One region of the Guptibacillus sedimenti genome, then DNA from elsewhere that is predicted to be linked to it. Evidence: riboswitches for the same ligand, from Rfam matches in the RefSeq annotation. Region 1 holds a riboswitch; the other holds the start of a gene.
What was found. Region 1 has a riboswitch for S-adenosylmethionine ahead of PQ578_RS15655 (homocysteine S-methyltransferase family protein). Riboswitches for the same ligand answer to the same signal wherever they lie in the genome.

Region 1 (4,434 bases):
TTTTAACCCTTCAGGTACTTCTGAAGAGCCGGAGTGTTCCATCTCTTCCATGTGATTCTCGGAGTTTGCTGAAGTGTTAGAAGTCGATTGGTTGTTTTCGGACTCCTGATTTATGCCCTCGTTATTGTTTCCACATGCTGCAAGAATAAGTGATAGTGATAATCCTAATCCTAAAATAACTTTTTTTGTTTTCATATATACCCTCCTATGATTGGTTTCATTTACCATCAAAGACTACTTTATCTAGAAATTGTGCACTTATCGTGCAGATTGAATTTGTTCACAGTATGATCAAAAGTTGTCTATCTTAAATAAATCACAAAAAAACAGCCGCTCAATTGAGTGGCTGACTTCTCTTTATGCTTGCTCAGGTGGTTCACCAATAACGCGTACTTCACGTTCAAGCTCGACATCAAACTTTTCTTTTACTGTTCTTTGAACGTGATGAATCACATCCAAATAGTCTGTTGCAGTAGCATTATCGATATTTACAATAAATCCAGCATGCTTTTTAGAAACTTCGGCCCCACCGATTCGTGTACCTTGGAGTTCAGAGTCCTGAATTAATTTACCTGCAAATAGTCCAGGAGGACGTTTAAATACACTACCACAAGAAGGGTATTCTAGCGGCTGTTTTGTTTCGCGCTTCTCAGTTAGGTCATCCATGATCGCTTTGATTTCATTATAGTCGCCATCTTTTAGAGCGAAGGTTGCTTCTAAAACAAGCAAACCTTTTTCATCTACGTTACTGTGACGATAAGATAAATCAAGTTCATCAGCGGTTAATTTAATTAACTTTCCTTCTTTCGTTACAGCGAGCACACTTTCGAGACAATCAGCTATCTCTCCACCGTATGCTCCTGCGTTCATATAAACAGCTCCACCAACAGAACCTGGTATACCACATGCAAACTCGAGACCGCTAAGTTTGCCATCACGCGCAAATTCAGATGCATCAATAATTCGAGCGCCTGCTTGAGCAATCACTTTTTTGTCTTTTTTATTAATCGATTTTAAAGAAGATAGATTCAAGACAATACCGCGAATACCACCATCTTGAATGATTACATTCGAACCTTTCCCGAGTATCGTTAAAGGATATTTTTTTTGAAAAGCATATTCTACCGCAGCTCTTGCATCTTCAATTGTGTTAGGAAAAACAAGAACATCTGCACATCCACCCATCCTAGTATAGGTGTGGGCATTTAAAGGCTCATTTATTTTCAATTCCGCTTCTGGCAAAATCGAGCGGAGTTCATTTATTACATTTTGATTATCCATAGGCTACCTCGCTTATAAAACAAGTTCTTTTTGTTATGATTTCATTAGAGTTTCGTTGTGTCACATATTCAAACACATTTAAAATAATAACACAACTGATGTCTGAATATGATCATTTTGACAAAAGAAGCTACTATTTTCAAATGAATCTTACGCTAAGGATATAAAAAGCAAGATTTTTCATTGCGAAAAGCTGCTTTTATAACAAAAATCGGGCCGGGATCAATCGTAAAATGTATTGATGTTTTATTACATGCAGACATATCTGTATTGGTTCCATTTTCACTTTCTTTTTATCGTTATTGCCAATACGTTACTGGCCTATTCTTTTTGCAGTAAAAAACGGAGAGGTTTCCCGCTCCGTTTTGTCATCATCTATGCCTTCTGTCGATATGCCGTATTGTTTTTCTTTAACGATTCATCTGATCCAAACAGAAAATGTTTCTCCATATTTGGAGAGTAAATAGAATTCACAGCTTTTCTACCTACTGTTTCAGCGACTTCTCTCAACATACTTGGAGAAGCACCACAACATAGTCCAAAATAATTTACCCCGACACTTTTTGCTTCTTTTGCCCATTCTGCTAATTCATAACGGTTGCAATAAAGTGGATCGAGAGATGTTGGAAAGGTTGTCTCTGTAGGCAATGTACAGGCACAGCCGCCATCAGGTAAGTTAAAAAATGTTGGATGTTCTTCTGTGGTGCGATAAGGAATGGGGAGTGCGCCAACATATCCAGTAACAGACTGCCTAATCTTCTCGATGTATGGCTGCATTGTAGCGGGTCCTCGAAAACAGTTCATTCCTACAACTAGCGCTCCATGTTCTTCTAGCAACCGGCAAGCTTCCTCAACGGTATAGCCGTCTCTTAAAATGTTTTCACTCATAAGTCCAAGTGTAATAACTGCTGGAAGATCATGTTTTTGAATTTCTTCTAAGGCTATTTTCGCTTCTTCGTAATAATAAAATGTTTCCCCATTAATGAAATCAACGCCTTCTTCTTTACTCCATTTTACCATTTCAGCAAACATGGAACGAATTTGTTCTTTACTGTCTTCATCGTCAGGGTCAAATAGATTTGTGTTTGATATATTGCCTGCTACAAGTGCTTCTTCTTCAGGGTGTTCTTTTGCTACCTCTTTTGCAAGACGAATCGCTTGTCGATTGAGGGGCTCTAGCAACTCTTCTTTTCCAATAATTCTCATTTTCTCTCGGTGGCCATTATACGTAAAAGCTAGCACGACATCAGATCCTGCAAGCATATAATCTCGATAGGTTTGTTTAAGAGCTTCGGGATTATCTAGGGCAACTTCTGGCACGAATGATCCTGCTTGGAGATAACCACGTCGTTCTAATTCAAACAGATAACCTTCCCCGCAAATGACTGGGCCATCTTGCAGGCGTTGTTGAAGTGTTCTTTTCATGTGTAACAGCTCCTTATTCTCTGTAAAATAAAAAATCCCTCTTCTTAAAAAATAAGAAGAGGGATTACTAACAGAATCCTCCTCTTATCTTCCAGATGACATCATCTGTAGGATTTGGCACCAGCTTCAACTGAAGTTGAAAGGTTGCCGGGCATCATAGGGCCTATTCCCTCCGCCACTCTTGATAAGAGTATTGATTTAATTTTCGAACATGTTTGAAATTATAGACCTGGTATAATGAAATGTCAATGCTTTATCTGATAATTATGAAATGTCAGGATCATCGTCCTCTTTTTAATCGATAAATGCGATCTTCCCGTCCAAGCGGCTCAACAGACATGGAGCCCGATGCCACATAAGAATCGAGATACGTGCAAACTGCATAGTAAATTTTCGGTTTCTTTGTCGAGTAGCGTTTGTCTTGAACTTTTCCTTCTTTGATTAAGAGCTCGCAAATCATCAACGCACTCTCTGTACCTTGTTGAATATAGCCGTCTATCGCTTTCTGAGTTGGAAACGAAAGATCTCCCACAAAATAAGTTTCTTTCGGTTTCTCACTTGTTATTTCTTGTAAAGGTTCCTGCGCTTCTTCAGCGAACAAATCAAAAGAGCCTTGTAACTCATCTTGAGTTAGAGTTTCTTTAGGTTTCAAGTCTTCTTTTTTCTGTGTTGGGATATCTAAAGCCTCTAACGTATTACTACCTCTTTGTAACGCTTCTTTTTCTTCACGGTAACTTCTGATTAAACTATTTAACCGTTTTTCTTGTCGATCAAGTAACGGAAGTTGTAAGGAAAGTGGCTCTTCAATATCGGTTGGTAGCTTCAAACCTTCAGGGATGTCATATGTAGGAGAGCCGTTTTGCATTTTTAATAAGAGTTCATCTAACTCATAATCAATTTTTGTAAAACCTTGTACAACTTCTTTTACGATGGTACCTGGTAAGCCAGTGTGTTCTTCGAAATGATTAATACCAAAACGACGCACTTCACCTGTTTTTACATGTCGAACAATATATTGATAGCGTAATGCACGACCACATTCGCATTTTAGATCTTCTGAGACAGCGCCTGCATCCAGGTAATCGTCTAGTATCCAATCGTCAAGCAACATTCCAATTTCCTCATCAGTAGCTCCGTTTGGAATCATTCTTCCTTTACTTTGAGCAATCACATTCGCAAATGCTGTTTTTTTACCTCGTTTAAGAATATTCATAAGATATGATTGTTGGTCAAATGTAAGATCTTGTAGTATTTGATCTCTCTCAGAGTTCGTAAGGCTCTTTGTCATATAAATCCCTCTCTATGCAATAGTAACGCCATTATAACAGGTATTGCTGTTGTGATGACCCGATCAACTTAATTCTTATAAGAAGAAAAGCCAATCCTGAAAACGAATTGGCGATTTGTTAGGAAAATTTATTTTCTTTCAGGCATAAATGATAAAGATCCTCTGGCACCAACTACAACTCTTTTGGAAACAACTTTTCCGCCTTCATCGTATAAAAGATAGAGTTTTCCTTCTTTCACTTCTCCTTTTATATAAGAAGCTGATGGGTATAGGTCCTTTAAATCATCTATTTGATATACTTTTACCCGTTCTCTAGTTTGATCGAACACTTCAAGTGAAGTAATTTGTTTATTTTCTCTAAAAATATAAATATCGTTATATCCAGACTTTATGCTTGTATCTTCCCCCATTAACTCAAAAGGTAGGCTTTCACGTTGATA
Region 2 (4,434 bases), on a different contig from region 1:
ACTTTCATACGTTTGCTTCATCCTACTCTGGATGACCTGTGGGTTCAGGGCATATTGGAGGTACGGAAACATCTCTCCAAATGCGCCATCATATGAAGCCGTCAGTGGATTTTTCCCAAAGAGACGTTCACTCCAGCTTAATGCTTCTCCCGTGATAGGATCATAATTCTGAAACAGCTTGTTTAAACCACTGAATTTTAATGCCATAAGGCCAAACTTTGCCGAAAGCGAGTGATCTTCTTCCGTCATTTTTCTCTCAGTTAATTTCACTGCCGCCTGCAGGTCATGGAGCTTGTCCCGGTATTTGCGCATTTCATATTGTAACTCCGCTTGAAGGGCATCAATTTTACCGGTGTTCGCGCCCGTGATGTTCATTAGAAGAGATTGATAGTTCCATTTAAAATCGCTGATTGCTTCATCTGCTTTTCGCTCGGCATCTTGGATGCCGCTTGCCAGCTGATCTAATTGTTCTGATTTTATCGCTATTCTCGTCACTTCAAGCCCTCCGCTTTCTGAAGAAGTCGGTCGATTTCTTCGTTAATCGCAGAGGTCAGTTCCTCATGAACCGCATACACACTTTGAGTTGCGTGTTCCAGTTCTCCGATAAGGGTTTCATAAGCTTCGCGCGCCTCGCCGTTCCAATTCGACGAGTAAGTCGAATGATGGTGATCAAAGACTCGTTTACTATCATCGATATCAAATCTAGCTTCCCTTACCTTTCCTAGATACGCTTCCAACGCCTCGGCTTCTGCCCGATACTTCATACGCTCTAAATAACGTTTAAATTCTTCTAGTTCGTTTAGCACCGCAACCTCCTTTTCGACCAAACCTCGTTTCACCACAAATGAAGTCTATGTGTACGTCTAGTTAGGTATAGCCGCTGTATTGTCGAGCAAGAAATGCCAGCTCTCATTTCTTCCATTAATTTCTAAACTTAGAATACCCTCTCTTTCCCTTCTTTTCTATGTCTTTCGACGCATTCCACAAAAATAGTCCTTTTCTACCAAGAGAAAAGGACTATTTCTATGAACCTCTTATGCTGTTTAGAGAATCGTCGGGACGGTTCTAACGATTCCATCTCCAAAATAAAAGGAGCATCAATTATACTAATAATTAATACTCCTCTACCTTTTTTCGAAATATCGCATCATAAGAACCGTCCCGGCGATGCGAGAACCGTCCCGGCGAAGCGTAGACTCTTATTCACCTACCATACCGTCATTATCATTATCACGCATATAAGGATATAACCAATGATCACTCATGATCGGCATACTATAACCTGCTGCCTCTGCTTCTTTAATCGTCACTTGCCCATTCCCGTTTGTATCAATACTAGAAATATCACCCTCTGTGTCTGAAGGAGTTGAATCGTCAGGCTCACTCTCAGTTAAGCCGAGCGATGCGTTAACTTCATCAGGGTTCACATTATCAAATGTATCAACGATCTCATTTCCGTTCAACGTATACGTGTACTCATAACTTGAAGGTATCTGCTTTTCTGTATCCGAATAGGTGATAATGGCTTCGAAATCAGTAGCTTCACCTGCGCTACGGATCGCGTCTTCCATATAAGCTTGATCACCATGTCGGTTAAGTGTACTCTCTTGTGGGGTAATGTTATAAGCATTCGATACCCCTCCTAGAGAATCAGCAATAATATGTCCTTCGTCTAACACGTCACTTTCGACGCCCGGAACCTTGGCCTCATCAGAATAGTACCGTCCAGACGATAATACAGGTTCGTTACGATCATCTTGTAGAATGATTTCGTCAGCAACGACACGTATTAATTGTCCGTATTCATTCGTAAATGCCCAATATTCACGGTCACCGTAACCAATATCAACAACGACGTTAGGTTCTCGATGTCCAGACAAATCTCCACCATCCACTTCAATAAGTTCGTATCCTGCGAACTGTTCATCATCTGTTGGGTCTGGTGTTTCCTCTTCTACTGGTTCATCAGCAACCGCAGTGTTCGTTTCTTCTTTTTCACTATTTTCATTTGTTTCAACTGTACCTACTTCTTGTGTATCTGTTTCTGCATTTTTATTGGATGCCTCTTCTAAGTTGGTACAACCAACTATAAAAATGATCGTTAAAAATAAGATGAAATAGTTCATTTTCGTTTTCATATTAGAACGCTCCTATAATAGGGAAATTTCGTAATGTTAAAAAATCAAAAGAAAAAGTAAAACAAGATCCATATTTCTTCTACCACTTTTATTATCCATTACTTTAATAGTTTAATTTTACCACAATAAATAACTTCAAAAGCATTCAGAAAGAATACACGATTCATTTCAAAAAATAGTTTTACAGCTTATGCTTAAAAGCTTCCAAATCTATTCCCCAAACATCCACGATTTCGAATCATCAAAATGAATTGGCAAAATCATCTTCTATTAACATTGACTCATATCATACTTTCAATATAATCCCCATTCCCTCTCACAATCGGAAGCCCCTGCTTCTCGAATGCCTGCCACAAATAACGATCCAGTGCATAAGGTGATGTCTGTTGTAGCAAAAGCAAGTCTTTCTCAGTAAGCAACAGTTCATAAGAACGATTTTCCTTTTTAATCACGACTTCATAGTCAATCAGCTTCATAACGACCACTTCATACGCTGCGTCCCACTCCTTCAGCTGACGCTCCATGACTTCTGCCACGTGTAATAAAAAACTTTCCCCATCATAACTTTTCGCCATGACGCTTCGTGCAAATCGATTAACATTCACAAACTCATCCCCCTTAGTGTTATAAACAAGGTATTCAACAAATAAACATAAAAGGCCCTTCATTGCAAATGAATGCAACAAAGAGCCTCCGCTATCCGTGCGTTATCATTCAAAGCCATGCTTTGCAGGTTGGAGCACCTTACCGCCTGGCAGGTTGCTGTGAAGTCAAAGAGCCCGTACTCTCGTTCACTCTTGATAACCTTATTTAGTTGGTATAAGTATATTTAATAATCCAAGAAGTATCAAAATAAAATACTTAAAAGGCCACGATTTTATTTGCATCTTGAAGTTCGAAATAATTTCTAACCTTATAATAATATCGCGGGCATAAGATTCAAACTCTACACTAGGTTTATACTTTGTAATGACAATCTTTCGTTTCTATATTCGTAGGCTAAATCATGAACTTTATCTATATTTTTATAATAAAACATATCTTCTTCGTCAATGTATAACAGCTTGTAGGCTAATTCCAGAGAATATGGGGCAATTTTCTTGTTTATCATAGAGCCTACTATTACACCACTAACTCCTCCTATTGCCGTCCCTATTCCCGGTGTTATAACTGTTCCAAGTGAAGAACCTGCGATTCCTAGAATAGTATTTACACCAAACCTTGAAAAAAGTATTAAAACCTTTACTGCTGCCAAACGTGCCTTTTCTGTTGTTTTTATACGTCTAAAATCTCTATTCACTAAAGCCAGATCATATAACAATCTCACACCTAAAACGATCTCTGTCGAATATGGGGCTAAAGCAAAAACTTCATCTGGAACATCAATTCCCATGTTTTCTTTCAAAGTTTCTAATCCATCTTTAACACCAATTGTAAACTCGTAATTAGAAACTTCTATCGGTATGAATTGCTCTTCTAATTCAGGTTTTTGATGAAGAATTTTTTCCCTAATCTCGGAGCTTGTGGCATAATAAATGTTTGGGTTCTCTAGCATAGTATTTGTTAGATCGTACGAATTTTCTGAAGTCATCATTTTTACCTGAATAAAAACTTCCTCATTTGTTTTAGAGTTAACACCTTTTATATCCCATAATGGTTGGTTTGCAAGAGGTGATATCGAAAAATCAAAATCTGGATAACGGATGGATAACTCATCTTTAACATGATACTCAAAAAATTTACCTTTAATTGCATTTACCAGACCCAGGACAGAATATTCTCCACTATCCATCGTCTCTATATACTTGTCGTATAAGGACGTTCCACTACTAAACATTTTTGGGTATTGGGAAGCATATGCATCAAATAAATCATCCGGTATATTTCTTGTTTCAAGTATCTGATAGCCTATGATCGATGAGTAAATTGTTGATTGCACTATAACATCTTTATTCTTCAAAGAATCTAGTAAAGAAATCATCTCATGATTTTTTTTATAGCGCTTAGTTAATTCAACTTTTGGAATTTCTTTTAAAGAATTAAGTAAAGAATAAGATTTCATTTTCTCACCTCAAACTACTAGAGCAATTATAGAAATTACTATTGAACTAGTAATACCAATTTTCATAAAGGTATTTTCTCTAATTAACCCTTTTGATTCATCCTTTTTTTGACGAGTCTTTGGAATCGTCCTTAAATTTTCTGTTGATTTTCTTTCACCGTTGTCTTGTGAATTTGAAACAGCAATTTTATTTTCATTAATAGACCTGAAAACCTGTTTATATAATATTAGTTC

Region 2: linked by a shared signal. The riboswitch ahead of PQ578_RS10360 (hypothetical protein) and the one ahead of PQ578_RS15655 (homocysteine S-methyltransferase family protein) in region 1 are both predicted to bind S-adenosylmethionine.

Annotation. Positions count from the first base shown of each region.
Region 1 is NZ_JAQQWV010000003.1:233,675-238,108, forward strand. Features, by position in the region: gene PQ578_RS15645 (YdhK family protein) at 1-195, opposite strand, end outside; gene murB (UDP-N-acetylmuramate dehydrogenase) at 358-1,281, opposite strand; gene PQ578_RS15655 (homocysteine S-methyltransferase family protein) at 1,657-2,706, opposite strand; SAM riboswitch class I at 2,788-2,897, opposite strand; gene PQ578_RS15660 (DUF3895 domain-containing protein) at 2,987-3,994, opposite strand; gene PQ578_RS15665 (hypothetical protein) at 4,123-4,434, opposite strand, start outside.
Region 2 is NZ_JAQQWV010000002.1:400,652-405,085, reverse strand. Features, by position in the region: gene PQ578_RS10375 (HNH endonuclease) at 1-495, opposite strand, end outside; gene PQ578_RS10370 (hypothetical protein) at 492-806, opposite strand; gene PQ578_RS10365 (DNA/RNA non-specific endonuclease) at 1,200-2,138, opposite strand; gene PQ578_RS10360 (hypothetical protein) at 2,420-2,743, opposite strand; SAM riboswitch class I at 2,843-2,945, opposite strand; gene PQ578_RS10355 (DUF456 domain-containing protein) at 3,085-4,200, opposite strand; gene PQ578_RS10350 (hypothetical protein) at 4,210-4,434, opposite strand, start outside.